One region of the Cellulomonas sp. URHB0016 genome, then DNA from elsewhere that is predicted to be linked to it. Evidence: predicted binding sites of a transcription regulator. Region 1 holds the regulator's gene; each other region holds the start of a gene.
What was found. The regulator HrcA, encoded in region 1, represses chaperone genes, less so after heat shock. The targets are predictions, from matches to a motif close to TTNGCACTCGNNNNNNNCGAGTGCNAA.
Positions count from the first base shown of each region.

Region 2: a site for HrcA is predicted at 6,384-6,410, ahead of ACVW07_RS07490 (FmdB family zinc ribbon protein). Genes of this name have one in related genera too.
Region 3: a site for HrcA is predicted at 5,847-5,873, ahead of groL (chaperonin GroEL). Genes of this name have one in related genera too.

Region 1 covers NZ_JBSRZU010000001.1:816,252-826,576, reverse strand. Annotated here, with positions in the region: gene ACVW07_RS03945 (maleylpyruvate isomerase family mycothiol-dependent enzyme) at 1-277, opposite strand, end outside; gene lepA (translation elongation factor 4) at 387-2,267, shown strand; gene hemW (radical SAM family heme chaperone HemW) at 2,264-3,502, shown strand; gene ACVW07_RS03930 (DUF4870 domain-containing protein) at 3,542-3,922, opposite strand; gene ACVW07_RS03925 (hypothetical protein) at 4,229-5,518, shown strand; gene ACVW07_RS03920 (DUF3097 domain-containing protein) at 5,565-6,422, opposite strand; gene hrcA (heat-inducible transcriptional repressor HrcA) at 6,586-7,611, shown strand; gene dnaJ (molecular chaperone DnaJ) at 7,676-8,803, shown strand; gene ACVW07_RS03905 (16S rRNA (uracil(1498)-N(3))-methyltransferase) at 8,806-9,570, shown strand; gene ACVW07_RS03900 (Gmad2 immunoglobulin-like domain-containing protein) at 9,672-10,052, opposite strand.
Region 2 covers NZ_JBSRZU010000001.1:1,593,527-1,603,851, forward strand. Annotated here, with positions in the region: gene ACVW07_RS07465 (GNAT family N-acetyltransferase) at 1-22, opposite strand, end outside; gene ACVW07_RS07470 (molybdopterin molybdotransferase MoeA) at 107-1,342, opposite strand; gene ACVW07_RS07475 (UTP--glucose-1-phosphate uridylyltransferase) at 1,435-2,823, opposite strand; gene ACVW07_RS07480 (5-formyltetrahydrofolate cyclo-ligase) at 2,993-3,628, shown strand; gene ACVW07_RS07485 (penicillin acylase family protein) at 3,653-6,292, opposite strand; gene ACVW07_RS07490 (FmdB family zinc ribbon protein) at 6,467-6,817, shown strand; gene ACVW07_RS07495 (SAF domain-containing protein) at 7,105-7,791, shown strand; gene mscL (large conductance mechanosensitive channel protein MscL) at 7,920-8,450, shown strand; gene ACVW07_RS07505 (hypothetical protein) at 8,516-8,800, opposite strand; gene ACVW07_RS07510 (hypothetical protein) at 9,085-10,325, opposite strand, start outside.
Region 3 covers NZ_JBSRZU010000001.1:1,769,888-1,780,212, forward strand. Annotated here, with positions in the region: gene urtD (urea ABC transporter ATP-binding protein UrtD) at 1-110, opposite strand, end outside; gene urtC (urea ABC transporter permease subunit UrtC) at 107-1,240, opposite strand; gene urtB (urea ABC transporter permease subunit UrtB) at 1,237-2,121, opposite strand; gene urtA (urea ABC transporter substrate-binding protein) at 2,256-3,524, opposite strand; gene groL (chaperonin GroEL) at 4,071-5,696, opposite strand; gene ACVW07_RS08300 (glycoside hydrolase family 15) at 5,936-7,858, shown strand; gene ACVW07_RS08305 (cold-shock protein) at 7,970-8,173, opposite strand; gene ACVW07_RS08310 (LytR C-terminal domain-containing protein) at 8,344-8,967, opposite strand; gene ACVW07_RS08315 (DUF3263 domain-containing protein) at 8,997-9,332, opposite strand; gene ACVW07_RS08320 (uracil-DNA glycosylase) at 9,474-10,151, shown strand; gene ACVW07_RS08325 (SGNH/GDSL hydrolase family protein) at 10,215-10,325, shown strand, end outside.

The DNA of each region.
Region 1 (10,325 bases):
CGCGGAGCTCGGCGGCGCACGACGCGTAGAGGTCGGTGAGGTCGAACGGGCCGCGGCCGAGCGGTGTCTCGGGCCGGCGACCGGCCTGTGCGGCGGCCCAGTGGTGGATCCGCGCGAGGTGGACGACCAGGTCCTCGACGCGCCAACGCCCGCACCACGGCACGCGGGTCGCGGGGTCGACGCCCGGGATCGTCGTCAGGAACGTGTCCTGAAGGCGGGCGAGCGTGCCGAGGAGGTCGAGATGGGCGGCGGGCGGATCGGTCCGGCTCGTCGTCATGGGACCATGATGGGATCGACCACCGGCAGCCGACAGGCTGTCCTCGGTCACCGTTCGTCGGGAAGCCGCCACGTCGTGCTCCCGACTCCGACGCCCAGGAGCAGTCCGCTTGTCCCCGATCCCGAGTGCAGCCGTCGCGTCGCGCATCCGTCCCGCTGCCACGACGCCCGAGCTGCTGCGCAACTTCTGCATCATCGCGCACATCGACCACGGCAAGTCGACGCTGGCCGACCGCATGCTGCAGCTCACCGGTGTCGTGGACGCCCGGGCCATGCGCGCGCAGTACCTCGACCGCATGGACATCGAGCGGGAGCGCGGCATCACGATCAAGTCGCAGGCGGTGCGCATGCCCTGGGGCGTGGGCGAGGAGGCCTACGCGCTGAACATGATCGACACTCCCGGGCACGTCGACTTCACCTACGAGGTGTCCCGGTCGCTCGCCGCGTGCGAGGGTGCCGTGCTTCTGGTCGACGCGGCACAGGGCATCGAGGCGCAGACGCTCGCCAACCTGTACCTGGCGCTCGAGAACGACCTCACGATCATCCCCGTGCTGAACAAGATCGACCTCCCGGCCGCACAGCCGGAGAAGTATGCCGAGGAGCTCGCCAAGCTCATCGGCGGCGACCCGGAGGACTGCCTGCGGGTGTCCGGCAAGACGGGTGAGGGCGTCGAGGCGCTGCTGGACCGGATCGTCGAGCTGGTCCCGCCGCCCACGGGCGACGCGAACGCCCCGGCCCGCGCCATGATCTTCGACTCCGTGTACGACACGTACCGCGGTGTCGTCACGTACGTCCGGGTCGTCGACGGCAACCTCAACCCGCGCGAGAAGATCGTCATGATGTCGACGCGCGCGACGCACGAGCTGCTCGAGATCGGCGTCATCTCACCGGAACCCGTGCCCACGAAGGGCCTCGGTGTGGGGGAGGTCGGCTACCTCATCACCGGCGTGAAGGACGTGCGCCAGTCGAAGGTCGGCGACACCGTCACCAACGCGAGCAAGCCGGCCGCGGCGGCGCTGGGCGGGTACTCCGACCCCAAGCCGATGGTGTTCTCGGGCCTGTACCCGATCGACGGCACCGACTACCCGATCCTGCGCGACGCCCTGGACAAGCTGAAGCTCAACGACGCCGCGCTCAACTACGAGCCCGAGACGTCGGTGGCGCTCGGCTTCGGGTTCCGGGTGGGGTTCCTCGGCCTGCTGCACCTCGAGATCATCCGCGAGCGCCTGGAGCGCGAGTTCGACCTCGCACTCATCTCGACCGCCCCGAACGTGGTCTACGAGGTCACGCTCGAGGACAAGAGCGTGGTCACCGTCACGAACCCGAGCGAGTTCCCGTCCGGGAAGATCGGCGAGGTCCGCGAGCCCGTGGTCAAGGCGACGATCCTGGCGCCGAGCGAGTTCATCGGCGCCATCATGGAGCTCTCGCAGACCAAGCGTGGCGACCTGCAGGGCATGGACTACCTGTCCGAGGACCGGGTCGAGCTGCGCTACCTGCTGCCCATGGCGGAGATCGTCTTCGACTTCTTCGACCAGCTGAAGTCCAAGACCCGCGGGTACGCGAGCCTCGACTACGAGCGCATCGGCGACCAGGTGGCCGACCTCGTCAAGGTCGACATCCTGCTGCAGGGCGAGACGGTCGACGCGTTCAGCGCGATCGTGCACAAGGACAAGGCCTACGCGTACGGCGTCATGATGACCGCCAAGCTCAAGGACCTGATTCCCCGACAGCAGTTCGAGGTGCCCATCCAGGCGGCGATCGGTGCCCGCGTGATCGCGCGCGAGACCATCCGGGCCATCCGGAAGGACGTCCTCGCCAAGTGCTACGGCGGCGACATCACCCGCAAGCGCAAGCTCCTCGAGAAGCAGAAGGAGGGCAAGAAGCGCATGAAGACGATCGGCCGGGTCGACGTTCCGCAGGAGGCCTTCATCGCCGCGCTCTCGAGCGAGCCCGCGGGATCGGCCGGCGGCAAGGACGCGAAGAAGAAGTGAGCCCGGCCCTTCCGGAGGGCGACGTCGCTCCGGACGACGGGCGCCTGCCGGCCTCGGCGGCGCACGGGGCGCACGACCGCGCGTTCGGCGTGTACCTGCACGTGCCGTTCTGCACCGTGCGGTGCGGCTACTGCGACTTCAACACCTACACCGCGACGGAGCTGGGCGGTGGCGCGAGCCAGGCCGCGTACGCCGACACGGCGCTGCGTGAGATCGAGCTCGCCGCCGGTGTGCTCGCAGACCTGCCGCGGCGGCCCGTGCGCACCGTGTTCGTCGGGGGCGGGACGCCCACGGTCCTCGCGGTCCCGGACCTCGGCCGGATGCTGGGCGGTGTGCGCGACGCCTGGGGCCTGGCCGACGACGTCGAGGTGACCACCGAGGCCAACCCGGACTCGGTGACCCCCCGGTCGCTGGCGGCGCTCGCGGACGCCGGGTTCACACGTGTCTCGTTCGGTATGCAGTCAGCGGTGCCGCACGTGCTCGCGACCCTCGACCGGACCCATGACCCACGGCGCATTCCGGACGTGGTCCGCTGGGCCCGCGACGCCGGCCTCGCCGTGTCGCTGGACCTCATCTACGGCACACCGGGGGAGTCCCTCGACGACTGGCGGACCTCCGTCGAGACCGCCCTCGCGACCGGCGTCGACCATGTGTCGGCGTACGCGCTGGTCGTGGAGGCGGGTACGCGGATGGCCGTGCAGGTCCGCCGAGGTGAGCTGGCGCTGCCCGACCAGGACGACCAGGCCGCCAAGTACGAGCTCGCGGACGAGCTGCTGGTCGCCGACGGTCTTCGCTGGTACGAGGTCAGCAACTGGGCCCGGAGCCCCGACGACGAGTGCCGGCACAACCTGGCCTACTGGCGTGGGGACGACTGGTGGGGTGTCGGGCCCGGGGCCCACAGCCACGTCGGCGGCGTGCGGTGGTGGAACGTGAAGCACCCGCGGGCGTACGCGGACCGGCTCGCGCGAGGGCTCAGCCCGGCTGCGGGCCGGGAGGTCGTGGACGGGGACTCCGCCGAGCTCGAACGCCTGATGCTGGGCGTGCGACTCGCCGAGGGGATGCCGTTGGACGAGCTGCCCGGTCCCGCGCGGACCTCGGTGGCGGGTCTGGTGGCCGACGGGCTCGTCGACGGTCCGGCCGCGCTGGGCAGCACCGCCGACGGCCGCCGGCGCGTCGTGCTCACCCGGCGCGGCCGGCTCCTGGCCGACGCCGTGGTGCGGACGCTCGCGGCCTGACCTCCGGTGCGGGCCCGCCCTGCGGGCCCGAGCGCGAGGTCAGCGGACGAGCTCGAGCGAGAACGGGTAGCGGTAGGCACCGCCGCGCTGGACCGCGAGGGCCGCGAGGATCGACACGACGAGGCTGATGATCGCGAGCGCGAGGAACCCGATCCAGCCGATGACGCCGATGCCCGGGATCTCCTGGAGGATGCGGCACACGACGAGGCCGACGAGCACGGTGATCTGGAAGTTCAGGGCGGTCCGCGCCTGCTCGGCGGCGACCCCGCCCCGCTCGCGGTGCACCAGCCACACGACCAGGGCGGCGACCCAGCCGACCCAGAAGTACGCGAGGATCCCGCCCAGGTGGGCCACCGTCGCCCACGTGCGCTCGTCCGTGGGAGCCGAGGGACGGCTGGCCGGCGGGTACTCGTTCGACATCGGGTGACTCCTCGGTATGCGTCGGGGCCGCCGTGGCCCGCGGCCTGGGAGCCTACCGACGGTTCACCGCCCCCGCTGCCGAACGGTCCGGATCGTGCGTCACCCGTCCGTGTGCAGCGGCCTGCCCGAGATGTCCGGACGGCCGGGTTCCTTGACACGTCCACGTGGCTTCGGTTCGCTCAGGCGGAGGACCCTCCAGGCAGGACCAGCCAGAGCACGAGCTTGCACCCTCGGCACGACCAGGCACGACCGGGCTCGACCAGGCACCATCCGCGCACGGCCCAGGCATGGCCTCGAAGGAGACGCATGACCGAGAACCCTGGCGGCACGCCGCCCCGCGACGACGAGGCCGACCCGGCCACCCCCGTTCCGCCCGTCCACCCGCCTGCCCCACAGGAGCCCGAGGTCGTCGGTCCCGTGCCGCCGGGAGCGCCGCCGTCTGAGCCCGAGATGCCGGCAGCGCCGGCCTCCCCGGCGCCGCCCGTCTACCCGCCGCCGGGGGTGGGCGCGTACCCGCCGCCCGGGGTAGGCGCGTACCCGCCGCCTCCCGCTGCCTACGGTCCGCCGGCACCCGGGTACGGGCAGCCCGCAGCGGGCCAGTACCCGCCGGGAGCGGGCCAGTACCCGCCGGCCAGCGCGGGCCAGTACCCGCCGGCGGGCGCGGGCCAGTCCCCGTCACCGGGAGCCGGCCAGCACCCGCCGGCCGGCGCGGGCCAGTACCCGTCACCGGGGGCGAGCCAGTATCCGCCGGCAGGTGCCGGCCAGTATCCGCCGGCAGGTGCCGGCCAGTATCCGCCGGCAGGTGCCGGCCAGTATCCGCCGGCGGGGGCGGGCCAGTACCCGCCGCCTCCTCCGGGGCCGTACCCGGCAGGGCCGGGCCAGTACCCGCCGCCCGGCGGTGGCTACCCGCCGAACGCCGCGACGCCGCTGGGGGAGTCGCTCTCGTACGGGTGGAACAAGTTCACGCGGCACGGCGGCACGTTCATCGGCGCGGGCCTGGTGTGGATCGTCGGTGCCTCCCTGGTGGGCTCCCTCGTCCTGCTGGTCTTCGGAGGTCCGGGCGAGGTGTTCGGCACGCGTACAGGGATGGGCATGGGCCGGTTCTCCTTCCCGTGGATCCTGGTCTCGACCCTGTGGTCGTTGTTGGCCTTCGTGGTCCAGGCCGTGTTCCTCCGGGCGGCGCTGCGCGTGACCTACGGGCGGGAGATCGGGTTCCGCGACTTCTTCGACTTCGCCGACCTCGGTCCCGTGCTCCTGACGGCCCTCGTGCTCGCGGGCGTGAACCTGGTCGTCGGGTTCGTGAGCTGGATCCCGGGCATCGGATTCCTCGTGTCGGTCGTCGTGAACTTCTTCCTGTACTTCACGCTGTTCTTCGTCGTCGACAAGCGGCTGCAGCCCGTCGAGGCGATCCGGGCGAGCGTCGACCTGATCCGCGCCAACCCCGGGAGCACGGTGCTGTTCGTGCTGGTGGCGGGTCTGCTCGTGCTCGCGGGCTTCGTCGCGTGCGTCGTGGGGTCGTTCGTCGCGATTCCGGTGGTGCTGCTCGCCAGCGTGTATTTCTACCGGCGTCTGCTGGGCGAGCCGATCGCCCCGTGACGCACGGATGCGGCGGCCGCCGGGGCGGACCCGGCCGGCCGCCGCGTCATGTGGTCACGAAGTCGATGAGCTCCTCCACACGGCCGAGCAGGCTCGGTTCGAGGTCGGCGTAGCTGCGGACCGTGCCGAGGATCCGCTTCCAGGCGTGCGCGACGTCCGCCTGGTCGTTCGCGGGCCAGCCGAGCTCCCGCAGGATGCCGTGCTTCCACTCGGTGCCGCGCTCGATGGTCGGCCAGGCCGCCAGGCCGATCCGCTCGGGGCGGACCGCCTGCCACACGTCGACGTACGGGTGGCCCAGGACGAGCACGCTGCCCGCCGGGGCCGCCTTGACGGCCTCCGCGGCGATCCGGCTCTCCTTGGACCCCGCCACGAGGTGGTCGACGAGCACGCCGACACGACGTCCGGCACCTGGGGAGAACTCGCGGATCGCGTCCGGGAGGTTGTCCACGCCGTCGAGCAGCTCGACGACGACGCCCTCGACGCGCAGGTCGTCGCCCCACACCTTCTCCACGAGCTCGGCGTCGTGGCGGCCCTCCACCCAGATCCGGCTGCCCCGGGCCACGCGGGCCCTCGCGTCGTGCACGGCGACCGAGCCGGACGCGGTCCTGGTCGGACGCGCGGGTGCCGTGCTCCGCCCGGGGGCGACCAGCGCCACCGGTTCGCCGTCGAGCCAGAAGCCCGGGCCGAGCGGGAACGTGCGCGTGCGGCCCCGCCGGTCCTCGAGGACCACGACGTGCATGCCGCCGGACTTCTCCACCCGCACGACGGCGCCGACCCACCCGGTGGTGACCTCCTCGACCACCAGGCCGGGATCGGCCGGCTGTGGGCGCGAGGTGCGCGCGGGGCGGTGGTGGGTGGAGCCGGAGCCCCCGAGCACGTCCGAGCCGTAGCGGTCCTGGGTCACGCGGGCACTCTAGAGTGCCGGGGCCGCCGGAGCCCGGGCTCGCCCCGTGCCCGGCGTAGGATTGGCACTCGTGTCGGGGGAGTGCTACTCCGGCCGCCCTGAGCGAGAGAGCGCGAGGCAGCGCTGGACGGTGCGGGACAGTGCGAGGCATGAGGGAGGCGAGATGAGCGAGGACCGTCGGCTGGATGTGCTGCGGGCGATCGTCGAGGACTACGTCGCGACCCGCGAGCCCGTCGGCTCCCGAGCCCTCGTGGAGCGGCACTCGCTCGGTGTCTCGCCGGCCACCATCCGCAACGACATGGCCGCGCTCGAGGAGTCCGGGTACATCGCGCAGCCGCACACGTCGGCGGGCCGGGTGCCGACGGACAAGGGGTACCGCCTGTTCGTGGACCGCCTCTCGACCGTCAAGCCCATGTCCGTCCCCGAGCGGCGCGCGATCGGGGCGTTCCTCGAGGAGGCGCAGGACCTCGACGACGTGGTCGACCGGGCGGTGCGCCTCATCGCGCAGCTCACACAGCAGGTCGCCGTGGTCCAGTACCCCTCGCTGCGCCGTTCCGCGCTGCGGCACGTGGAGCTGGTGCCGGTCGGTGCGCGCCACCTGCTCGTCGTGCTCATCACGGACACGGGTCGCGTGGAGCAGCGCACCCTCGAGCTCGGCGCCGACCTCGACGAGGTGGTCGTCAGCCAGCTGCGGGCCCGCCTGAACGTCAGCGCCGCCGGCCGCCGGCTCTCCGAGCTGCCGGTGGCGCTCGCCGAGCTCGCCGACGCGTTCGGTCCTCAGGACGCCGTGCTCGTCCAGGCCGTGGTCGGCGTGGTCGAGGAGACGCTCGCGCAGGAGAGCGAGGAGCGCGTGGTGCTGGCCGGCGCCTCGCACCTCGCCCGGGGAGGCGCGATCGACTTCGCGGGCAGCATCGGGCCGGTCCTGGAGGCGCTCGAGGAGCAGGTGGTGCTGCTGCGTCTGCTCTCGGAGATGGCCGAGGACAACGCGACCGTGGCCGTGCGGATCGGCCGCGAGACGCAGCACGAGGGCCTGCTCGAGACGAGCTTCATCACCAGCGGCTACGGCGACGAGACCGGGACCTCGGTGGCCCGCGTCGGGTCGATCGGGCCGCTGCGCATGGACTACCCGGGCACCATGTCGGCCGTGCGAGCGGTCGCCCGGTACATGACCCGGATCCTGGCGGGGTAGGTGCCGTGCCTCCCCGCTGCCTCGTCCACGCACGCCTGAGCACAGGAAGCGAGCACAGTCTCACGTGACCGACTACTACGAGATCCTCGGGGTCCCGCGCGACGCGACGCCGGAGCAGATCAAGAAGGCGTACCGCAAGCTCGCCCGGGAGCACCACCCGGACGTGGCGGGCGAGGACGTGGCCTCCGAGGACCGTTTCAAGGACGTGTCCCGCGCGTACGACGTGCTCGGCAACCCCGAGAAGCGGCGCGCCTACGACATGGGTGCCGACCCGGCATCGCCCGGGGGCGGCATGGGCGGCGGCTTCGGCTTCCAGGACATCTTCGAGACGTTCTTCGGCGCCGCGTCCGGGGCGAGCGCCCAGCGTGGGCCGATCCCGCGGGCCCGCCGTGGTCAGGACGCGCTGGTCCGCCTCGACCTGGACCTCGCCGAGGTCACCTTCGGCGTGCACCGGGACGTCCCCGTCGACACGGCCGTCCTGTGCCCCACCTGCGGCGGGTCCTGCTGCCGGCCGGGCACGGCCCCGCTGACGTGCGAGGTGTGCCACGGCCGCGGGTCGGTTCAGCGGGTGGCGCGATCGTTCCTCGGGCAGGTGATGACGACGCAGCCGTGCGCCGCCTGCCACGGGTTCGGCACCGTCATCCCCGAGCCGTGCCCGGAGTGCTCCGGCGAGGGTCGGGTCCGGTCGCGCCGGACGCTCAGCGTCGACGTGCCCGCGGGTGTCGACACCGGCACCCGGATCAAGCTGACGGCCCAGGGCGAGGTCGGCCCGGCCGGTGGCCCCGCGGGTGACGTGTACCTCGAGGTCCGTGAGCGCAAGCACGACACGTTCGTGCGACGCGGGGACGACCTGCACGCCACCGTCCAGGTGCCGATGACCGCCGCCGCGCTCGGCACGCTGCTCAAGCTCGACACCCTCGACGGCGAGCGTGAGGTGGACCTGCGTCCCGGCACCCAGCCCGCTCAGGTCGTGACGATCAAGGGGCTCGGCGTGGGGCACCTGCACGCCGCCGGCCGGGGAGACCTGCACGTGCACGTCGACGTGCAGGTGCCGACGACGCTCGACGACGAGCAGACCGAGCTGCTGCGCCGGCTCGCCGTCCTGCGCGGCGAGGAGCGTCCCGAGTCGCGCCTGGCGACCGCCAGCTCCGGCGTGTTCTCCAAGCTGCGCGACAAGCTCGCCGGGCGCTGAGGGTGAGCGCACCGGTCTTCCTCACGGAGCCCGGCACGCTCGGCGCGGTGGTGACGGGCAGCACGTACCTGCTCGGCGGCACCGAGGGACGGCACGCGGGCGTGGTGCAGCGCCGCGGTCCCGGCGAGCGTGTCGACGTGGTGGACGGCGCAGGTGTCCGGCTCGCCGGTGCCGTCGCCTTGGTCGGCCCGGACGGGGTGCTGCTCGACGTCCTCGACGTGGTCGTCGAGCCGGTCCCGGACGTCGCGCTGGTGCTCGTGCAGGCGCTCGCGAAGGGCGACCGCGACGAGCTCGCGATCGAGGCCGCGACGGAGGTCGGCGCGGACGCGGTGGTGCCGTGGCAGGCCGAGCGGTCGATCGTCGTCTGGCGTGGCGACCGGGCGGCGAAGAGCCGGGCACGGTGGCTCGGGACGGTCCGTGCGGCGGCGAAGCAGGCCCGGCGGGCGCGCGTGCCGGACGTGGCGACCGCCGTCGACACCGGTGCGCTCGCCGACCGGGTCCGGGCGACCGTCGCGGCCGGCGGGGTCGCGCTCGTGCTGCACGAGGAGGCCGTGGTGCCCATCGCCGACGTCGGTCTGCCCGGCGGGCCCGGCGTGGAGTGCCTCGTGGTGGTCGGCCCCGAGGGCGGCATCGGCGACGCGGAGCTGGCGCGGCTCACGGGCGCCGGTGCCCACGCCGTGCGGCTCGGCCCGCACGTGCTGCGGACGTCCACGGCGGGCCCTGTCGCCCTCGCGGTCCTCGCCCAGAGGCTCGGTCGTTGGTCGTGACCACCGTCCCCTCGAGCTGACCGCTCAGCCGCGCGCGCAGGGCGGTGTTGTCCGCCCTCGTGGCGGGTGTGCGCCGGAGCGGCTCACGGACGAGACCCTCGTCAGGTGACCCGGAACGTGGACTGCACCAGGTGGGAGGCGTCGTCCGGGGCCGTCGCGTCGTCCGCCACGTCCGGCTCCCACACGCGGACCGTCCAGGTCCCGGGCGGGAGGTCGACGGTGAACGAGAACGGGCCGATCTCGCCGTTCGAGCCGGCGGTGGTGGAGCCCGCGGCGACAGCCGGCGAGCTGAGGTCGGCCGCCGGGTGCACGTCCCACGCCATCGTGGCCTCGAACGCGGTGCCGGTGCCGGAGACGGTGACCGTGGGACCCGGGACGGTCGAGCCGGAGGAGGGCGAGGAGAGGGTGCTGGTGCCTGCGCGGGCGACGTCGCCCGGCGGGGGCAGACGGTCCGGACGGGTCTGAGGGACCGGACGGGTCAAGGGCGCCCGAGGCGGTGGGGGACGCCGCGGGAGGCACGGTCGCCGACGTGCCCGCCGGCCCGCCGGCGCCGTCGTCGGACCCCGACGGGCGACCGCCGCAGCCCCCGACCACGAGAGCGGCGGCGAGCGTGGCGAGCGCGATCCGGGTGTGCGTGCGGGCGGTCCCCATCGGCGGTCCTCCGGTGCTCTCGGACCCGTGCGGCCTCGGCTCGTAGCCCGTGCGGCCTCGGCTCGTAGACTGTCCCGGTCACGCTACGGCGTCGGACCGTGCCG
Region 2 (10,325 bases), 780 kb from region 1:
CCGCAGGCCAGCCGTTCACCATCGCCCCTCCAGCCCGACGGCCCGGTCCGGGCCGCGCTCCGGCGCACGACGCGACGCGGTCCTGCGCTGTCCGGTCCGCTCCACCTCAACCCTCCAGGACCAGGCAGTGGACGACCTGCCCGGGGTGCACGGTCAGGTCCTGCTCGCCGACGACGGCGAGCGCGTTGGCCTGGGACAGGTCACGGACGGTGGGGGCGGACGGGTCACCGACCGGTGTCAGGCGGTAGCCGTCGTCGGGCGAGCCGAGCACGGTGGCGGGCACGAACTGACGCAGCCCCGGCGGCGAGACCCAGCCGGTCGTCGCCTCGGCCGCGACGGACGGGCGGAACAGCTCGGTGTGACCGGCCATGGCCCGCAGCGCCGGGCGGACGAACACCTCGAACGACACCTGCGCGGCGACCGGGCTGCCCTGTAGCGCGAAGATCGGCACCGTGCGGTCCCGGCCGAGCTCCGCGCCCACGGTGCCGAAACCGTGCCGCTGACCGGGGGTCATGGCGACCTGGTCGAGCCTGACCGTGCCGAGCGGCGCGAGCACGTCCTTGACGGTGTCGTGCGCGAGCTCGGACAGGCCGCCGGTGACGACGAGCAGGTCGGCGCGGACGAGCTGGTCGTCGAGGGCCTCGCGGAGCGTCGAGCGGTCGTCGGGCAGGATCGCGACCCGGACGGGAGAGGCGCCCGCATCACGGACCGCTGCCTCGAGCGCGTGCCCGTCGACCTCGAACACCGTCGAGTCGTCCGACCCGGCGGACCCCGGCTCCCGCAGCTCGTCGCCCACCGACATCAGCACCACGCGCGGTGTCGGGTGGACGCGCAGCCGACCCCGGCCGAGCGCCGCGGCGAGCGCCAGCTGCCGTGCGCCGAGACGTGTCCCCGCAGCCAGCACCACCTCACCGGCGCGGGCCTCGCTGCCGGCCGGGCGGACGTGCTGGCCCGGCACGGCGGGACGCTGCATGGCGACCCGCGCCGCACCACGGTCCGTCTCCTCCAGCGGCACCACGGCGTCCGCGCCGAGCGGCAGCGGAGCGCCGGACGCGACGCGCACCGCCTGACCGGGGACGAGGCGCAACGGTCGTCCGGAGCCCGGACGCACGTCGTGCGCGACAGGCAAGGAGTGGTCGCCCGCGTAGCCCGCGTTCGCGGTGTCGTGCGCCGCGACCGCGTACCCGTCGCGGGCCGCCAGCGTCAGGGCCGGCACGTCGGCCCGGGCGACGACGTCCGACGCGAGGATGCAGCCGACCGCGTCGGGCAGCACGACGTCGAGCGGGGCGACCGGGCCGACGGCGGCGAGCACCGCGGCCAGGTGGTCCTGGACCGATCTCATGCGCGCATTCTGCCCCGGACGTCGGGGTCCGCGGCACGGGCCACGCACAGGTGTGCGGACGCGGCCCGTGCCGACGGGCCGGACGGGTCGGCTCAGACGATCCCTTCGGACCCCACCTTCGCGCCGTCCGGCACGAGCGACGGTGCACCCGGGTCGTCCAGCACGGCGTCACCGGCCACGACGACACCGGCGCCGAACGTCCAGTCGCCCCGGACCCGCAGCGACGTCGCGTCGACCAGCGACGGGGCCACCGGGACGCGGGCGTCGAACTTCGCGATCGTCTTGTAGTGCTCCTCGTCGAGGTCGACGAACGGTGCCTCGACCTGCGCCGTGAGGCGGCGGTCGTCCTCCAGCCGGTACACGTCGGAGCGCAGCACCAGCAGGTCGTTCGTCGTCTTGACCGGCAGGAACCGGGAGCGGTCCACCTCGAGCACCGCGGCGCCGTCGAACACCTCGATGGCGGCACCCATGGCGGACTCGATCTGCACGACCTTCGGTGAGGTCTTGTCGCTCGGGTCGACCGTCTTCTCGTTGCGGATCAGCGGCAGGTCCAGCACGCCGCCGGTGCGCGCGAGCTCGTCGGCCAGCGCCCGCAGGTCGAGCCACAGGTTGTTGGTGTTGAAGTACTGGTGGCGGTCGATGTCGCTCGCGGCCGCCGCGTCGTCCGGCAGGGTCTGCGCCGACTCGCGCAGCACGATCCGGCCGTCGGAGCCGCGCACCACGAGGTGGCCACCCTTGCGGTCGGCGGGCGTCCGGCGGGCGACCTCCGCCGCGAACGGGGCCCCCGACTGCGCGAACCACCCGGCGATCCGGGCGTCCGGCGCGGCACCGAGGTTGTCGGAGTTCGAGACCGTCGCGTACCGGAAGCCCGCGTCGAGCAGCGCCTGCAGGACGCCCGACGCGTGCAGCGCGGTGTAGAGGTCGCCGTGCCCGGGCGGGCACCACTCGAGGTCGGGGTCGGCCGGCCACTCGACCGGCGTCAGGTCGTCCGCACGCAGCTTCGGCTCACGGTTCTGCACGAAGTCGAGCGGCAGGCCGTCGACCTCGAGGTCCGGGTACCGCGCGAGGGCCGCCAGGGTGTCGTCCCGCGTGCGGAAGCTGTTCATGAGGACGAGGGGCAGCCGGGCACCGGTCGCGGCACGTGCCGCGAGGACCTGGCCGGCGATCACGTCGAGGAACGTGCTGTCGTCGCGGACACGGAGCAGGGACTTCGCCCGGTCCATGCCCATGGAGGTGCCGAGACCGCCGTTGAGCTTGACGACGGCGGTGACGGCGAGGGCGTCGCGGGCGACGTCGTCGGGGACGTCGAGATCGGTCAGGTGCGGGACGTCCGTCAGCGGCGTGACGTCGGTCTCGGGGATCACCCCCGTCTCACCGGACTCCAGGAGTCCGTAGAACCGGGAGAACACGTCGATGGCAGTGGGGTGGACCTCCCCTTCGGTCATCTTGCGCTGGGCCTGTGCGAGTCCGGATGCGCTCATGCGGCGATGCTAGGTCGGTGTCGTCGTGACGCGCAGTGGTGTGCGTCACGCGACTTGTGACCTTTGTCCGTCGTCGCAGGTGACGTTGTCGTGCCTCACCAGAATGTTGCGGAACGTTCACAGACCGTGGCCATGGTGGCCGCCACACACTCTTTGCGACACTGGGCGCATGAGCAGCGTCGCCCAGCCCTATCCGCGCGTCTCCGAGGGGGACGAGGTCGAGGACGTGAAGGAGCGGCTGCGACGGGCGATCCGCGAGGCACGGTCGCAACGGTCCACCCGGCGGCGGGAGGCCGCCGCCCTCGCACTGGCCGACGTCGTGACGTCCATCCCTGCGGTGGCGGGCGCGAGCTGCGTGTCGGTGTACGCCGCCCGACCCAGCGAACCCGGCACGGGTCCCCTGCTGGAGGCGCTCGCGGCGCGCGGCGTCCGGCTGCTGCTCCCCGTGCTGGGCAGCGGTCTGCGTCGGGACTGGGCGGAGTACGCCGGCCCGGACGACCTGCGCGAGCGCGCGCCCGGCCGCCCGCCCGAGCCCGGCACCCCGACGCTCGGCGCCGCAGCCCTCGCCGATGCGGAGGTCATCGTCGCGCCCGCGCTGGCGGTCGACACCTCCGGGGCTCGGCTCGGTCAGGGTGGCGGGTGGTACGACCGGGCCCTGGAGCACGCGCGTGAGGGCGTGCTCGTGGTCGGCGTGGTGTTCCCCGAGGAGGTGTACGACGCGACGACCCGGCCGCTGCCCCGGGAGCGGCACGACCGGCTCATCGACGTCGTCGCGACGCCCGACGGGTGGGAACCGATCGGCTGACCCGGCCGCCGTCCCCGCGCCGGCTCAGGAGGTCGGCGGGGCCAGCGTCAGCCGGTCCGTCGCGTCCGCCCCGGTCGCCGCGGGGGTGAACGGCCACGGGAACGTGCCGCCGTGCGCCCACGCGTCGAACTGGTCGGTGTAGTGCACGCTCGCCGGATGCCCGGAGGCGCCGGTGAGGTTCACCCACGTCGACGAGTCCAGGTCGCCGAGGTCCACGACCATCCGCATCGAGGGTCCCGACGTCACCTCGTACGAGCCGGAGCTCGCGTCCCACGACGTCGCGTCGACGATCGACGAGCCGCCGCCGACCTCGATCGGCGTCGGGTTGACGAGCCGCCGCACGACCCACGGCAGCGAGTCGCCGCCCAGGACCGCGTGCTTCGGCGCCGCGACGTGCAGCTGTCCCCAGCGCCAGTCGGCCGCCTGCCGGCCGAGCTGCTGCGTGAGCTGCCGCCGGGCGGAGACCATCGCACGGCTCAGCACCTGGTCCCGCCCCTCGACGACGCCGGGCGTCGACCGGTCGTCCCACCACGGCGAGGACGGGTCGTCGAGCAGCCGCCGGACCACCTCGAGCCACCGGGAGTTCCCCGTCGGCGCGTGATCCTCGGGCAGGTCGTCCGCGAAGGCCAGCCGCAGCACGGTCGCCCACACCGCAGAGAAGTAGGCGGCGGCCGCGGAGTCGGCCGTCGAGCGCAGGTCCCAGGTGCGCAGGAGCTCCTGCCCGTCGTCGTCGTACGCCGCCGCGGCGGAGCCGTCGTTCGAGCCCAGGTCCCCCGTGCGTGACCGCTCCTGGCCGTCGTCGTCCGACGCGGTGGAGATGTCGAGCCCCAGCAGGGTGGGCACCAGCACCTCCGCGTACGGGTTGCGCTGGTCCATCTGCAGGGAGCTCATGTCCCCGACCGTGAGCTTGTGCCCCGACCCGACGAGCCGCGTCAGCTCGTCGCGGATGCGCTGCGCGCGGTATCCGTAGTCCCAGTCACCCGTGAGGAACGGGCCGACGCCGGCGGGCGTGACCGCCTGGTTCGCCGCGACGAGCACCCCGTCCGCCGGATCGAGCGTGTGGGGCATCGCGGCGGGGTCGACGAAACCCTGCCAGTCGTACGCGCTGTCCCAGCCCGGCCGCGGCCACGACCCGTCGGACGGCACGACGCTGCCCGACACCTGGTTCCTGACCGGGATGCGGCCGGGAGCCTGGTAGCCGATGTGGCCGTCCGTCGTCGCGAACACGATGTTCTGCGCGGGCACGTCGAGCAGGGCGGCGGCCGCCGCGACGTCGGACGCGTCCCGCGCGGTGTTCATCGCGAGCAGCGCGTCCGCCGTGCGGCCCGGCGTCAGGGCGGTCCACGACAGCGCCACCTCGAACTGCGTGGTCCCGCCCGCGGTCGGGGCGCGGGCGACGTCGGCGAGATCGAGGACGTCGGACACGATGGGGCCGTGCACCGTCTCGCGGACGGTGATCCGCACCGGGTCTCCCCCGTTGACCTTGATCGTCTCCTCGTGCTGCCGGACCGGGGCCGTGCCGCGGTCGACCACGGTCCGCCCGCCGTCGACCCGCTCCAGGAAGAAGTCCGTGACGTCCGCACCCAGGTTCGTCAGACCCCACGCCAGGTGCGCGTCGTGCCCGATGACGACGCCGGGCATGCCGGCGTTCGCGAACCCCGCCACGTCGTACGGGCAGTCCGGGGTGACGCGCGCACAGCGCAGCCCCACCTGTGCCCAGATCCCGGGGGCCGAGATGCCGAGGTGCGGGTCGTTCGCGAGGATCGGCTTCCCGGACGCCGTGTGCTCGCCCGACACGGCCCAGGAGTTGGAACCGAGGCCCGCGCCGTCGCCGACGAGGTGCGGCACGGCGTCGAGCGCACGCTGCGCGGACGTCAGCGCCTGCTGCAGGTCGTCGTCCGCGAGGTCGAGGCCCGCGTGCGCCGCCGTCGGCTGTGCGGAGGCTGCCACGTCGCCCGCAGCGAGGATCGGCCGGTTCAGGTCCTGGGGGTACGGCGGGAACAGCTGGTCGACGCGGGCCACGTCCTGGACGGAGGCGTAGGTCACCGCGCGGTCCAGCTCGTCGTCGTAGTTGGCGCGCAGGTCCCAGGCGAGCGCCTTCAGCCACGCCAGGGAGTCGACCGGGTCCCACTTCTCGGGCTGGTGCGTGTCCACCTGCAGCCCGAGCACCGTGTACTCGACGGCGATCTGCGAGAGGTCCCGCCGGCCGAGGTAGGCGTTGACGCCGTCCGCGTACGCCTGCAGCGCGTCGCGCGTGCGCTGGTCGACGAGCCGCCACTCCTGCTCCGCGACCCGCCGCCAGCCGAAGGTGCGGATCACCTTGTCGGCGTCCAGCGCGTCGTCGTTCTCCCCCACCAGCTCCGAGAGCCGGCCAGCCGTCACGTGCCGGCGGTAGTCCATCTCGAAGAACCTGTCCTGGGCGGTCACGTACCCCTGCGCGCGGAACAGGTCCTCCGAGGTGGTCGCCGTGATCGTCGGGACGCCGCGCTCGTCACGCGTGACGGTCACCGTGTCCTCGAGCCCGGGGATCGTGACCTCTCCGGAGACCTCCGGCAGGGGGCGGCGGACGACGACGATCGCCGCGACCGCTGTCGCGACCAGCGCGAGGACCAGCAGGCCGGCGATCCCGACGACGGACAGGCGGACGAGGCGACGACGAGGCACGCTTCGGAGGGTACTGGGCGGACCTGGCGGGCCGTGGCCGGACGTGCGTGGGCCCGCTCACGGAATGTCTCACCCGGTGCACCGGTTAGGATTGGCACTCGGACGATGCGAGTGCCAGGCGCCTCCCCCAGGCTCCGACGGCCCGACCAGCAGGAAGAGTGTCAGGAGACCTCAGTGCCCACCTACGCCTACGCGTGCACGGCGTGCGGCCACGCCTTCGAGATCCAGCAGTCGTTCAGCGACGACTCCCTCTCCGTCTGCCCGGAGTGCGAGGGACGCCTGCGCAAGGTGTTCTCCTCCGTGGGCGTCGTGTTCAAGGGTTCCGGGTTCTACCGGAACGACGCGCGCTCGGGCTCGGGCTCGAAGAAGAGCTCGTCGATCCCGGCCTCGACGTCCGGCGAGTCGTCGTCCTCGTCGAGCACGTCGTCCGAGTCGTCCTCCTCGTCGAGCGCGCCCGTGGCTGCCGCTGCCTCGTCGTCCTCGGGCTCGTCCGGCGCTGCGGCGAAGCCTGCCGCCTCCGCCTGACCCTCCGGTCCGCCGCGAGCCCCGACGTGGTCGGTTGCTCGCCTGCGTGACCGAGCGCCCTGCCGGCGGAGTGCGCGGCGGACGGAGTGGCCGCCGCCCGGCGTGCCGGCCGGCGGAATGCGCGGCGCTGACGGGGTGCCCGCCCGGCGGAGTGCGCGGCGCTGACGGAGCGTCCGGCCGGCGGTCGCCGCACGGTGACGCGTCCACAGCCCGTCGCCACACGGTCCCGCTCCCCGCAGACGAGTCACCCTGCCGGACGGCCGGATCGCGGCCCCTAGCGTCCACGCATGCCCCGTGACCGCCCGTCGCCACCACCCCCGCTGCCCGTCCGACGGGCACCGCTGTCGGTCGCCTGGCGGGCAGCGCTGTGGCGGGGCCGGTTCGCCGCGGTCGCACTCTGCCTCGGTGTCGCGGCGGCGGCGGCGGTCGGCGCGGTGAGCCCGACCCCGCCCGCGACCGTCCCCGTCGTGGTCGCGGCGCACGACGTCGACGCCGGGACCCCGCTGGCCGCGGCCGACGTCGAGGTCCGGCGCCTCCCCACGGCCGTCGCACCGGCCCGGTCGTACCGGCGGCCGTCGGACGTCGTCGGCTCGTCGACCGCCGTGCCGCTCGCGACGGGCCTCCCGGTGGTGGCAGGCGTCCTCGTGCCCGACGACGTGCACGGGCCCACCGGCACGGTCGTCGCCGCCGTCCGGTTCGCCGACCCCGCCGTCGCCGGTCTGCTGCGGCCGGGGCTGCGGGTGGACGTCGTCGCGGCGACACCCGAGGGTGCCGTCGACGGGACGGTCGCCGTCCGGGCGCTCGTGCTCCCCGTGCCGGCCGCCGCGGGTGGCGGCACGGACGGTTCCGGGCTGCTCGGCGGCGCGGGGCAGGCCGAGCCGCCCCCCGTCCTGCTCGCCGTCTCGCCCGACGAGGCGACTGCGCTCGCCGGCGCCGCCGCGTCCGCGCTGCTGTCGCCGGTCGTGGTCCCGTGAGCGGCGTGCGGCGACGTTGCCGGGGCCCGGCAGGGTGCCGGATGATCGGCGCACCGACGATCCGGCCGGTCGGGCGCGCAGCCCCGCGCGCACGGTTCCGACCGCCGGCCGACCAGTGAGGGGACGACGTGACGGACACGATCACCAACGGACTGCGAGGGGCCGGTGAGCGGCTCTCCGGAGTGCCCAAGGTGTTCCAGGGTTTCAAGGACTTCATCTCACGCGGGAACGCCGTGGAGCTGGCGGTCGCGGTGGCGATCGGCGCCGCCTTCACGGCGGTCGTCACGGCCATCAACGCCGGCCTCATCACCCCGCTCATCGCCGCGATCTTCGGCGAGGCGAGCCTGGCGGAGGTCGGGCACTTCACGATCAACGACGCGAACTTCTCCCCTGGGCTGGTCCTCGACGCGCTGATCCGGTTCCTCGTGACCGCCGCGGCGATCTACTTCCTCGTCGTCATCCCCCTCAACTCCCTCGCCGCACGGCGCAAGCGCGGGGAGGAGGCCGAGCCTGCGGCGCCCGCCGAGAACATCCTGCTGCTGCAGGAGATCCGCGATCTGCTGGCCGCGCGGGCGACACCTGCGGTGCTCAACGACGCGACGGACCCGACCCGGCCGAGCGCACCTCCCGCACCGCCGTCGCCGGCGCCGCGTGCCTGATCACCTCGGTCACCCGGCGCCCGGACCGTCGGTGGCGCGTCCACCTCGACGGGGAGGGCCGGCTCTCACCAGTGGGGCGGCTTGTCCTGATGGAGGCGGTCGTCGTTCGTGTCGCCGCCGCCTCCCCACCCGACGTCCGAGTCGTCGGCGCTGCGGACAGCGGTCGCCGGGCTGACCGGATCGGCCGGCGCCCCTGGCAGGACGGCGGCCGGCGGTGACGGATCGTCGGTCGGGAACGCCGGCAACGTCGAGACGAGCGCGGCGTCGTCGGTCCCCACGGTGCCCGATCGGCGCACCGCGCGACGTGGCGACCTGCCGGAGGGGCGGTCGGCACCGGGCTGCGAGCTCATGCGTCGATGATCCCACCCGGGCTGCTTCGTCCGGTCGAGCCCTGCGGTCGCGCATGCCCGCAGGCGCGCCCTCGTCGGCACGCCCTCGTCGCCGCGCCATTGTCGGCACGCCCCCGTCGGGACGCTCTCGTCGGCGCGCCGTTGTCGGGACGCTCTCGTCGGCGCGCCGTTGTCAGGACGCTCTCGTCCGCGCGCCGTTGTCGGGACGCCCTCGTCGGCGCGCCGTTCTAGGCACGCCGTTCTAGGCACGCCGTTCTAGGCACGCCGGGACGTGCCGCGCACGGTCAGCGCAGGGCGCGCGTGATCGCCGAGCGGACCGCCGTGTCGACGCGGTAGGAGCGGCGGGTGATGCCCAGCTCCTTGCGGAGCGCCGCCCCGAGCTGGTCGCGCGTGCGCTCCTCGCCGTCCGAGATCAGCCACGCGACCAGCTCGTCGAGCTGGTCGTCGCTGTAGGCACCGATCGGCAGCCCGCTGCGGACGTCGGGGCGAGGACGGGTCGGGACCGCGAGCGAGAGCTGCACGGCATGCAGCGGCGCAGGTGGGTCCTGCTCCACGGCCGCGCCGGCGGGCTGGTGGTCGTTGGCGCGTCCGGTGGCGTCGGAGCTCTCGTCGGCGTCGGCCCGTTCGGCCGAACCGGTCTCCGCACGGCTGCCGACGGTCGTGAGCGCGCCGGAGCCGCCATGGTCGTCGGTCTGCTCGGACGACGGGGATGACGCCGCCGTCGACGCACCGTCCGCCGGTGTGCCCGACGCAGGCCGAGCCGGTGCGCCCGACTCAGGCCGAGCGGGCGCACCCTCGGGCCCTGTCGCAGCCCCCTCGGGCCCTGTCGCAGCCCCCTCGGGCCCTGTCGCAGCCCCGTCGGGCTCCGTCGGCACGCGCTCGGGCCCGTTGGACGCGACCGCAGGTGCGGCGGGCACGACCGTGCGGCCCGCACCGGTCGCGGCGGGCAGCACCTCGTGCTCGTCCGAGTCGACGACCGCGTCCGGGACCCCCAGCACCAGCGGCGCGGTCCGGGGGGCGACAGGAGCGGGGACGCGGGCGTGCACGGCACGCCGGATGCGGTCGACCTCCGCCTGCGGGTCGAGGAACGCCGCCGCCGACCAGACGCGGACCACCGACCATCCCAGCCTTTCCAGCCGGTCGGCCATGAGCCGCTCACGGACCCGGATGGACGGCTCGGCGACGTAGGCCTCGTCGTCGGTCAGGACCGCGACGAGCAGCTCCCCGGGGGCGTCGGGGTGACCGACGACCATCGGGATGCGCGTGCCGCCCGGGATGCCGTGGTCGACCTCGACGACCAGTCCGTGGCGCCAGAGGCGCTCGGCGAGGTCGAGGAGCAGACGATCGGGCTCGTCGACCGGTACCGCGGCGGCCGGCGCAGGGGCAGCAACGACGGGGGTCACGCCGGTGGCCACACGCACGACAGGGCTCGCGCCCGTGCGCCGGCCGACCACGGGGACGACCCCGGTCGAGACGCGCAGCGGTGCACCCTCGGACGCCGGTGACGCGACCGTGCGGACGGTGA
Region 3 (10,325 bases), 950 kb from region 1:
TAGTCGTGCCGGAACCGCGACTCGGGGGCGGCGATGACCGCCTCGAGCGCCTGGGGGTCGAGGGTGCCCTCGCCCATCAGGGCGGCCGGGGTCGTCACGTCGTCGCTCATGCGGTCCTCCCGTGCGCGGACTCGACAGGCAGGTGCACCTCGTCGTCGCTGTGCGGCGTGCCGCCGTCAGACGAGGCGGGTCCGTCAGCCGGAGGCCCCGACGCGACCCGTCGCCGCCGCCACACCTGACCCAGCGTGGCGAGCCCGTTCGGCAGGAACGCGACGACGCCGATGAACAGGGCGCCCTGGAAGTAGGTCCAGAACGACGGGAACGACTCCGAGAGGCTCGTCTCCGCCCAGGACACCGCGACGGCGCCGAGCACCGGGCCGAGCAGCGTGGCCCGGCCGCCGATCGCGACGCCCACGAGGAACACGATGGACGGCACCACGCCGACGTCCGCCGGCGAGATGATCCCGACGATCGGCGTGAACAGCGCGCCACCGATCGCCGCGAAGCAGGCCGCCGTCGCGTAGGCGACGACCTTGACCGCCGCGGGGTCGTAGCCGAGGAACCGGACCCGGTTCTCCTGGTCGCGGACGGCGACGAGCAGCTCGCCCCACCGCGAGCGCATCAGCAGACGCGTGGCGAGGACCATCACGAGCAGCACCGCGGCGGCGATGAAGTAGAGCATCCGCTTGTTCACCGGGTCGGCCAGTGTGAAGCCGAAGAAGCTGGTGAACCCGTTCAGGCCGTTCGTGCCGCCGGTGACCTTCTGCTGGCCCACCAGCAGGATCGCGAACGCCGCCGCGAGCGCCTGCGACAGGATCGCGAAGTACGCGCCGCGCACCCGCCGCTTGAAGACCGCGAGGCCGAGCAGCGTGGCGATGCCCGCGGGGACCAGGAGGATCGCGACGACCGTGAACACCGGGTCGCGGAACGGCTCCCACCAGGCCGGCACGGTGCCGTCCCCGTACAGCAGCATGAAGTCGGGGACCCCGCCGGGGCCGGCGTCGGCGAGCTTGAGGTGCATCGCCATCATGTAGCCGCCGAGGCCGAAGAACACGCCCTGGCCGAGCGTCAGCATCCCACCGCGACCCCACGCCAGCCCGATCCCGACCGCGACCATGGCGAGGCAGAGGAACTTCGCGAGCAGGTTGAGCCGGAAGTCCGACAGCAGGCCGGGGGCGACGACGAACAGGGCGACGGCGGCGACGGCCAACCCGCCCCACAGGCGCAGCCGGGCGCTCACGCGAGGCTCCGCGACCGGACGGAGACCAGACCCTGCGGTCTGACCTGCAGGAAGGCGACGATGACCACGAACACGAGGACCTTCGCGATGGACGCGGTCGTCGAGTACTCGAACGAGGCCTGCAGCAGCCCGAGCGCCAGGGCCGCGATCGCCGCGCCCTTGAGCTGCCCGATGCCGCCGATGACCACCACGAGGAACGCGTCGACGATGTAGTTGGTGCCGAGCGTCGGGCCGACCGACCCGAGCAGCGTGAGCGCCACCCCGGCGATGCCCGCGACGCCCGAGCCGACGAAGAACGTGAGCCGGTCGGTGGCGCGGGTGCTGATGCCCGACGTCTCGGCGAGGTCGCGGTTCTGCACCGTCGCCCGGATCCGCCGGCCGAGGGGGGTCAGCTTGAGCACCAGGGCCAGGGCCGCGAGGCACAGGGCCGCCAGAGCGAGGATGAACAACCGGGTCCTCGGCACGCCCACCCCGAGCACCTGGACGGCGCCGGACAGCCAGGCCGGTGCCCGCACGTCCACGTTCGGGGCGCCGAAGACGTCCCTGGCCGCCTGCTGCAGCACGAGCGCGACGCCGAACGTCACGAGCAGCGTGTCGAGCGGCCGCCGGTACATCCGGGAGATCAGCGTGACCTCCAGCAGCAGGCCCAGCAGGCCGCCGACCAGGAACCCGACCACGAGGCTGACCAGCAAGGACACCCCGGCGTCCGCGATGATCCCCTGGACCACGTACGCCGTGTACGCGCCCGCCATCATGAACTCGCCGTGTGCCATGTTGATGACGCCCATCTGACCGAACGTCAGCGCGAGACCGAGCGCCGCGAGCAGCAGCACCGACCCGAGACTGAGCCCGGCGAACAGCTGTGAGACGAGGGCATCCATCCTCGGCCGTCCTTCCGTGCGGGCCGCTCCGCCGCGCCCGTCGTCACGTGACGACGTGCTCAGCGGGGCGGGCGGAGTGGGAGGGCGGTGACCCGGCGCCACGCAGGGAGAGCCGGGCCACCGCGATCAGGAGGTCAGGACAGGCCCTCGGCCCAGTCGTAGCCCTCGAGGAACGGGTCCGGCTCGACGGGCTCGCCCGACGACCACTCCGTGTGGATGAGCCCGTCCGGGCCGATCTTCCCGATGAGGGCCGTCTTGGCGATGTGGTGGTTCTCGCCGTTGACGGTGACCGTGCCCTCGGGGGCGTCGAAGCTCACGCCGCCCGCCGCGTCCTGGATAGCCGCGACGTCGAACGACTTCGCCTTCTCCACCATGCCCTTCCACAGGTACAGCGACGTGTACGCGGCCTCCATCGGGTCGCTGGTCACGCGGTCGGCGCCGTACTTCGCCTTGAACGCCGCCACGAACTTCGTGTTCGCCGGGCTGTCGACCGTCTGGTAGTAGTTCCACGCCGTGAGCTGGCCCACCACGTTGTCGACGCCGATGCCGCCGACCTCCTCCTCCGCGATCGACACGGAGACCACCGGCAGCGTCTCCGCGGCGAGGCCGACGTTCTTGTACTCCTTGAAGAACGCCACGTTCGAGTCACCGTTCAGCGTGTTGAACACCGCGTCCGCGCCCGAGCCCTTGAGCTTCGTGACGATCGTCGAGAAGTCCGTGTACCCGAGCGGCGCGTACTCCTCGCCGACGATCTCGACGTCGTTCGCCTTGGCCCAGGCGACGATCTCCTTGTTCGCCGTGCGGGGGAACACGTAGTCCGACCCGACGAGGAACACCTTCTTCTTGCCCTGCTCCTTGAGGTATTCCATGGCCGGGATGATCTGCTGGTTCGTCGTCGCGCCGGTGTAGAAGATGTTCTTCGACGCCTCGAGGCCCTCGTACTGCACCGGGTAGAACAGCAGCGAGTCCTTCGCCTCGAACACGGGCAGCATCGCCTTGCGGGACGAGGAGGTCCACCCGCCGAACACCGCCGCGACACAGTCGGACGAGATGAGCTTCTCGGCCTTCTCCGCGAACACCGTCGGCTCGGACGCGCCGTCCTCGGCCACCACCTCGAGCTTCTTGCCGAGCACGCCGCCGGCGTCGTTGATCTCCTCGGCCGCCATGTCGAGGCTGTCGCGCACCGTCTGCTCGGAGATCGCCATGGTGCCGGAGAGCGAGTTGAGGAACCCGATCTTGATCGAGTCGCCGGACGTGTCGACGCACGAGGCCGAGGCACCCGACGCCGAACCGGTGCCGTCCGCCTCCGGCTCGTCGGCGGTGCGGGCACCGCACGCCGTGAGGGACAGAGCGAGCGCCGCGGCTGCCGGGACGGCGAGCGCGCGCAGGAGAGGTCTGGTCAAGGGAGGAGCCTTTCGCTGGGGACCCCCGGGGGACTCGGAGGACTCAGGGGCGGAACCGGACCGGGCGGCTGGGAAGCGACGCGACACCGCGCTGTGTCCCGCGCTGTATACATCCCTGTGCCCATGTCCGACGACGCTAGGGACCGGGTGTTTCCGCCAGGGGTGACGCGGCGTAAACGCTCTGTTTCCCGCACATCCCGATCCGGTCACGCCCCCACCGCCGCACCGCCCTTCGCCGGGCGCGGCTCCCGCTCCCATCCTCTTCGTCGGCCGCACGTCCCCTGGGACATGCGGCCGACGAAACGGGTGGTGGAAAGGGGACCGGCGGCCGTGCGCGGCGTACGTCGAGGAACGACGACGGGCCGGCCACCCGGAGGTGACCGGCCCGTCGGACCGTGCTCAGCGACCGCTCGGGTCGCCGTCAGGCTCAGCGACCGCTCGGGTCGCCGTCAGGCTCAGCGACCGCTCGGGTCGCCGTCAGGCTCAGCGACCCGCAGGTCGCCGTCGTGCGGTGCGGCCCTTGAGGGCCGCGGACCGATCAGCGGATCAGAAGCCGCCGCCGAAGTCCTCGCCGCCACCGCCGCCGGCCGGGGCCGACTTCTCGGGCTTGTCGGCCACGACGGCCTCCGTGGTGAGGAAGAGCGCGGCGATGGACGCCGCGTTCTGCAGGGCGGAGCGCGTGACCTTCACCGGGTCGTTGACGCCCGCGGCCAGCAGGTCCTCGTACGTGTTGGTCGCGGCGTTGAGGCCGTGACCCGTCGGGAGGTTGCGGACCTTCTCGGCGACGACGCCGCCCTCGAGACCGGCGTTGATGGCGATCTGCTTGAGCGGGGCCTCGATTGCGAGCTTCACGATCGCGGCACCGGTGGCCTCGTCACCCTCGAGGTCGAGCTTCTCGAACGCGAGCTTGCCGGCCTGGATGAGGGCGACGCCACCACCGGCGACGATGCCCTCCTCGACGGCGGCCTTCGCGTTGCGGACGGCGTCCTCGATGCGGTGCTTGCGCTCCTTGAGCTCCACCTCGGTGGCCGCACCCGCCTTGATGACGGCGACGCCGCCGGCGAGCTTGGCGAGGCGCTCCTGCAGCTTCTCGCGGTCGTAGTCCGAGTCCGAGTTCTCGATCTCGGCGCGGATCTGGTTCACGCGACCGGCGATCTGCGACGCCTCGCCGGCGCCCTCGACGATCGTGGTCTCGTCCTTGGTGACGACGATCTTGCGCGCCGTGCCGAGGACCTCGAGGCCGACGTTCTCCAGCTTGAGACCGACGGTCTCGGAGACGACCTGGCCGCCCGTGAGGATGGCCATGTCCTGCAGCATCGCCTTGCGGCGGTCGCCGAAGCCGGGGGCCTTGACGGCGACCGACTTGAACGTGCCACGGATCTTGTTCACGACGAGCGTCGGGAGGGCCTCGCCCTCCACGTCCTCGGCGACGACGAACAGCGGCTTGCCGGCCTGGATGACCTTCTCCAGCAGCGGGAGGAAGTCCTTGACGTTCGAGATCTTGCCCTCGACGAGCAGGACGTACGCGTCCTCGAGGACGGCCTCCTGACGCTCGGGGTCGGTCACGAAGTACGCCGACAGGTAGCCCTTGTCGAAGCGCATGCCCTCGGTGAGCTCGAGCTCGAGGCCCAGCGCGCTGGACTCCTCGACGGTGATGACGCCTTCCTTGCCCACCTTGTCGAGGGCCTCGGCGATGAGCTCGCCGATCGCGGTGTCACCGGCGGAGATGGCGGCCGTGGCGGCGATCTCCTCCTTGGTCTCGATGTCCTTGGCCTGCAGGAGGAGCTGGGCGGTGACGGCCTCGACGGCCTTCTCGATGCCCTTCTTCAGCGCGATCGGGTTCGCACCCGCGGCCACGTTGCGCAGGCCCTCGCGGACGAGCGCCTGGGCGAGGACGGTCGCCGTCGTCGTGCCGTCACCGGCGACGTCGTCGGTCTTCTTGGCGACCTCCTTGACGAGCTCGGCGCCGATCTTCTCGAACGGGTCCTCGAGGTCGATCTCCTTGGCGATGGAGACGCCGTCGTTCGTGATCGTGGGGGCGCCCCACTTCTTGTCCAGGACGACGTTGCGACCCTTCGGGCCGAGCGTGACCTTGACGGTGTCGGCGAGGATGTTGAGACCCCGCTCGATGCCGCGGCGGGCCTCCTCGTTGAAGGCAATGATCTTGGCCATGGGGCTGTGATCCTTCACTGGTTCGTGGGGTGGCCGCGTGGTGCCCGCGACGGACGGCCTGCCTGCTGCGGTCATGTCCCGCAGCTGACGGGCCTCACCGGGCGGCCGGTGGTTCTGTCACTCTCCACCGGAGAGTGCTAAGACACATGGTTAGCACTCGACCCCCGAGAGTGCAAGGCGCGTTCGCCCATGACGCACCTCCTGGACACCCGTCTACGGGCGCGGGCTAGGGTGCCCGTGTGCAGGATCACGCCGCCGTGGTCGACGACGAGGCCCCGACCGCTGTCGTCCCGGTCGCGCCTGCCGTCCTCGTGCTGGAGCGCTCGGCACCCGAGGACGCGCCGCGCGCGGACGGAGACGACGGCGAACCGGACGGGCGGCTCGCGGCCTCGGCAGACGGCTCGACCAGCACCGCGGCCGGAAGCTCGACCGGCAACGCGGCGGGAAGCTGGGCCGGCACCGCGGCCGGAAGCTCGACCGGCAACGCGACCGGAGGCTCGACCGGCAACGCGGCCGGAAGCCGGGCCGGCAACGCGGCCGGAAGCTCAGCCGGCAACGCGGCGGGAAGCTGGGCCGGCAACGCCGCCGACGGATCGGCGGGCAGGCCGACGGACGCCGCAGCCGCCGGGGCCACCCCGCGGTCCCCCGCCGCACACCCGCTCCCCCGGGACCAGCACGCCGCTTCAGGGCCGCACGGCCCCAGGACACCTCCCACCTCGTCCCGTCCGACGCGGCGCACGATCGTCCAGCGGGTGACCGCCCTGTCCGTCGTCATCCTGCTCGGCGCCGCTCTCGTCCCCCAGCACCCGGTCGACCGCGTCCCGGCAGCCGAGCCGGCTCCGGCCCGGCTGCCGACGTACGCGCACATCGACCTGTACCAGGAAGGTGTGACGGTCACCGCCGGCGGGCGGCGCGCCGAGGTCGCGCCGGGCCGGGCTGCGCCGTTCTTCACCGGCACGCACGTGCTCGACCCCGCCGCGGTGACGCTGGTCGACGCGCTCGGCGGCCTGCCCAGGACCGCCGCGTCCCCGGGTACGTCCCGGACGGCGGCGGCGGCGCAGGCGGCCGCGCAGCGCGCCTGGCTCGCGCACGGGACGGTGCCGGGGTCCGGCGGCCCGTACGAGGACATGGCCCGGGCCGCGCTGCTGGACCTGGACACGCTCGACCTGCCCGGCGGTGCGGCCGTCGCCGGGTGGTCGGAGCACTGGAGGTACGTGTGGCCGCGGGACTCCGCCTTCGTCGCGGTGGCCCTCGCCCGCACGGGGCACGTCGACGACGCCCTGGAGGTCCTCGGCTTCCTCGACCGCGTGCAGGCGCCGGACGGCTCGTTCCAGGCGCGGTACGAGCCGGACGGGTCCGGCCCGCCCGACGACCGTGGCGTGCAGGTCGACGGCACGGGCTGGGCCGTGTGGGCGGCGGGCCTGGTGCTGGCCGAGGTCCCCGACCCCGGCCAGCGTCGCAGCGCCGCCGCTCGGCTGCGGCCCCTCGTCGTCCGGTCGACGGAGCACGCGCTGCGGCTCGTCGCGGAGACGGGCCTTCCGCCCGCCTCCGCCGACTACTGGGAGACGCCCGAGCAGGAGCTCACTCTCGGCACCGCCGCACCGATCGTCGCCGGCCTGCAGCAGGCGGCGGTCGTCCTGCCGCTCACGGGCGATGTCGCGCTGGCGCAGGCCGCCTCCGAAGCAGCGGGACGCTCCCGGCTCGAGCTCGTCCGCGCGTTCGCCCCGACCGGGTACGCCCGGTACGCCGCGGGCGGGCACCGGGACGCGGCGACGGCCTTCCTCCTGCCACCCTTCCTGCGCGTGCCTCCCCCCGGGGCGCGCACCGCATGGAGGGAGTCCGCCCCCACGATGCTCCGCCCGGCGAGCGGGCTCGCCCCCGGTGCCGGTTGGCGCGACGACGGCGTGTCCTGGACCCCCCAGACGTCGCTGTACGCCTGGCTGGCCGCCGAGTCCGGCGACGTGTCCCGCGCGCACGGCTGGCTCGACTTCCTCGACGGGCACCGGACCGCCACAGGCTCGATCCCGGAGAAGGTGCTGGCGGACGGCTCCCCGGCGGCTGTCGCACCGCTCGCGTGGAGCGCTGCCTGCACGCTCCTCGCGATCGACGCCCTGGACCGCCGGGACGACCGCTTGGCGTCGACCGCACTGCCACCAGGCTGACCCCGCACGGCCGGCATGGCGAGGGCCCCGCACTGGTCGGTGGGGGGCCCTCGTCGGGATGTGCTCAGGTCGGTGGCCGGGGCGCCGTCACCGGCGTCTCGACCCGGGGTGTCAGACGGGCCGGACCTGCTCGGCCTGCGGGCCCTTGGTGCCCTGCCCGACCTCGAAGTCGACCTGCTGGCCTTCTTCGAGGGTCCGGTAGCCGTCCACCTGGATGGCGCTGAAATGCACGAAGAGGTCCTGTCCACCGTCGGAGGGGGTGATGAAGCCGTACCCCTTCTCGCCGTTGAACCACTTCACGGTGCCCTGGGCCATGCCGTACTCCTCGCCGTTCGGTGCGCGGTGCGCTCCGCCGGCGCCCCGGTGCGGCGAGCCTAGTGGGCGCAGGGGCCGCGCGACCAGGGTCTAGATGCGGCGCGTCGCCGGTCGGTCCCGGTCGACGCACGAGCAGCCGGCGTGCGGGGTTGCGCGGGTCCCGGTGCTGATCAGGCGGACGGATTGCTGACGAGCACCACCGTGATGCCGTCGCCGGCCTGGGCCGCGGACATGGTCACGGTGGTGATGCCGAGCGTCTGCCCGACCATCGTGGCGGTGTCCTTCAGGTCCTCGCTCTTGTAGAAGACCGTGTTCTCGCCGGGGCGCGCCCCGGTGGTGTTGCCGGTGTCGACGGCGGTGAAGCCCACCGCGGTGAGCTTGTCGGCCTGGGTCCCGGCCAGGTTCTTGATCGAAGCGCCGTTCAGGACGGTGACCGGGGTGGTGAGGACCGGTGTCGGCGTCGGCGGCTCCGTCTGCGCAGGGGGCTCCGGGGTGCCGGTCTCCGCTCCCTCGGCCGGCGCCTGCGCACCGTCGCCCGGGTCGCTCGTCGCCGCGTCGTCGGGGACCGTGGCTCCGGAGTCGTCCGTGCCGGTCATCGAGCTGTCGTTGACCAGGCCCCAGACGGTGACGGCGCCGAAGGCGAGCAGCGGTGCCAGCACGACGACCACGACGAAGGGCCACCAGCGGCTCCACGCGCTGCGGGGTGCCCGGTGGACGCCGCGGGGGATGTCCGGGTCGGCATCCGCGGCGCGGTCGAACTCGTCGTCCGGATAGGGGTAGTCGGCCTTGCTCACGGCCGACAGGCTAGCCGCTCCCGGAGGCGTCAGGCGTCGGCTCCGAGCCGACGCGCGGTACGAGCCCGCTGGCGCGACGAGCGCATGCGGCGCAGCCGCTTGACGAGCATCGGGTCGTGGGCGAGCGCGGCGGGGTCGTCGATCAGCGCGTTCACGACCTGGTAGTACCGGGTGGCCGACATGTCGAACAGCTCCCGGATGGCCTGCTCCTTCGCGCCCGCGTACTTCCACCACTGCCGCTCGAACGCGAGGATCTGCTCGTCCCGCTCCGACAGGCCGGCAGCGCCGGACGGGCCGACAGTGCCGGAGGGGCCGAGAGTGCCGACGGTGGCTGTCTCGACCGTCATCGTCGATGCGGCGTCCATGGGTCCTCCTCGGGCGGGCGTCGGGTGGCCGACGGCGGCCATCGTACGGCCGTAATGACAGCAGTGTCATTCGGCCCGCCGAGCGTCGGACGAAGCCGCCCGGCCCGGCCCTGCCCGCGGCGTGCGCGGTAGCCTCACCGCGTGGATCCGGCCCCCCTCGACTCCCTCGTCGCGCCCGACTGGGCACGGGCCCTGGCCCCCGCCGAGCCGCAGATCCGGGCTGCCGGGCAGTTCCTGCGCGAGGAGGTCGCGGCCGGGCACAGCTACCTGCCGGCCGGCCATGCGGTGCTCCGGGCCTTCGCGCGGCCGATGGCGGACGTGCGGGTGCTGGTCGTCGGGCAGGACCCCTACCCGACCCCCGGCCACCCGATGGGGCTGTCGTTCTCCGTGCAGCCCGACGTGCGGCCGCTGCCGCGCTCGCTGGACAACATCTTCCGCGAGCTGGTCACCGACGTGGGCGTTCCCGCGCCGTCGTCGGGCGACCTGTCCCCGTGGGCGGAGCAGGGCGTGATGCTGCTCAACCGGGTCCTCACCGTCCGGCCCGGCGCCCCCGCCTCGCACCGTCGCCGCGGCTGGGAGGCCGTCACCGACCGGGCCGTCGCGGCGCTGGTCGAGCGTGGTGGCCCGCTCGTCGCTGTGCTGTGGGGGCGCGACGCGCAGGCGCTCAAGCCGGCGCTCGGGTCGGTGGCGACCGTCGAGAGCGTGCACCCGTCGCCGCTCTCCGCCAGCCGGGGGTTCTTCGGGTCCCGGCCGTTCTCGCAGGTGAACCGGCTGCTGGAGGCGCAGGGCGCAGCGCCGGTCGACTGGCGCCTGCCCTGACGACCGCCGCGCCGCTCGGCGCTCGCCGTGCGCCGACGTCCGTCCGACGCCGCCGGGGGCACAATGGCGAGCGTGAACGGCACGCCCCTCCCCGCGCCCCGCTGGTCCCGCTATGTCGCCGTCGGCGACTCGTTCACCGAGGGGCTCTGGGACGGGCCGGACGGCCAGGACGCT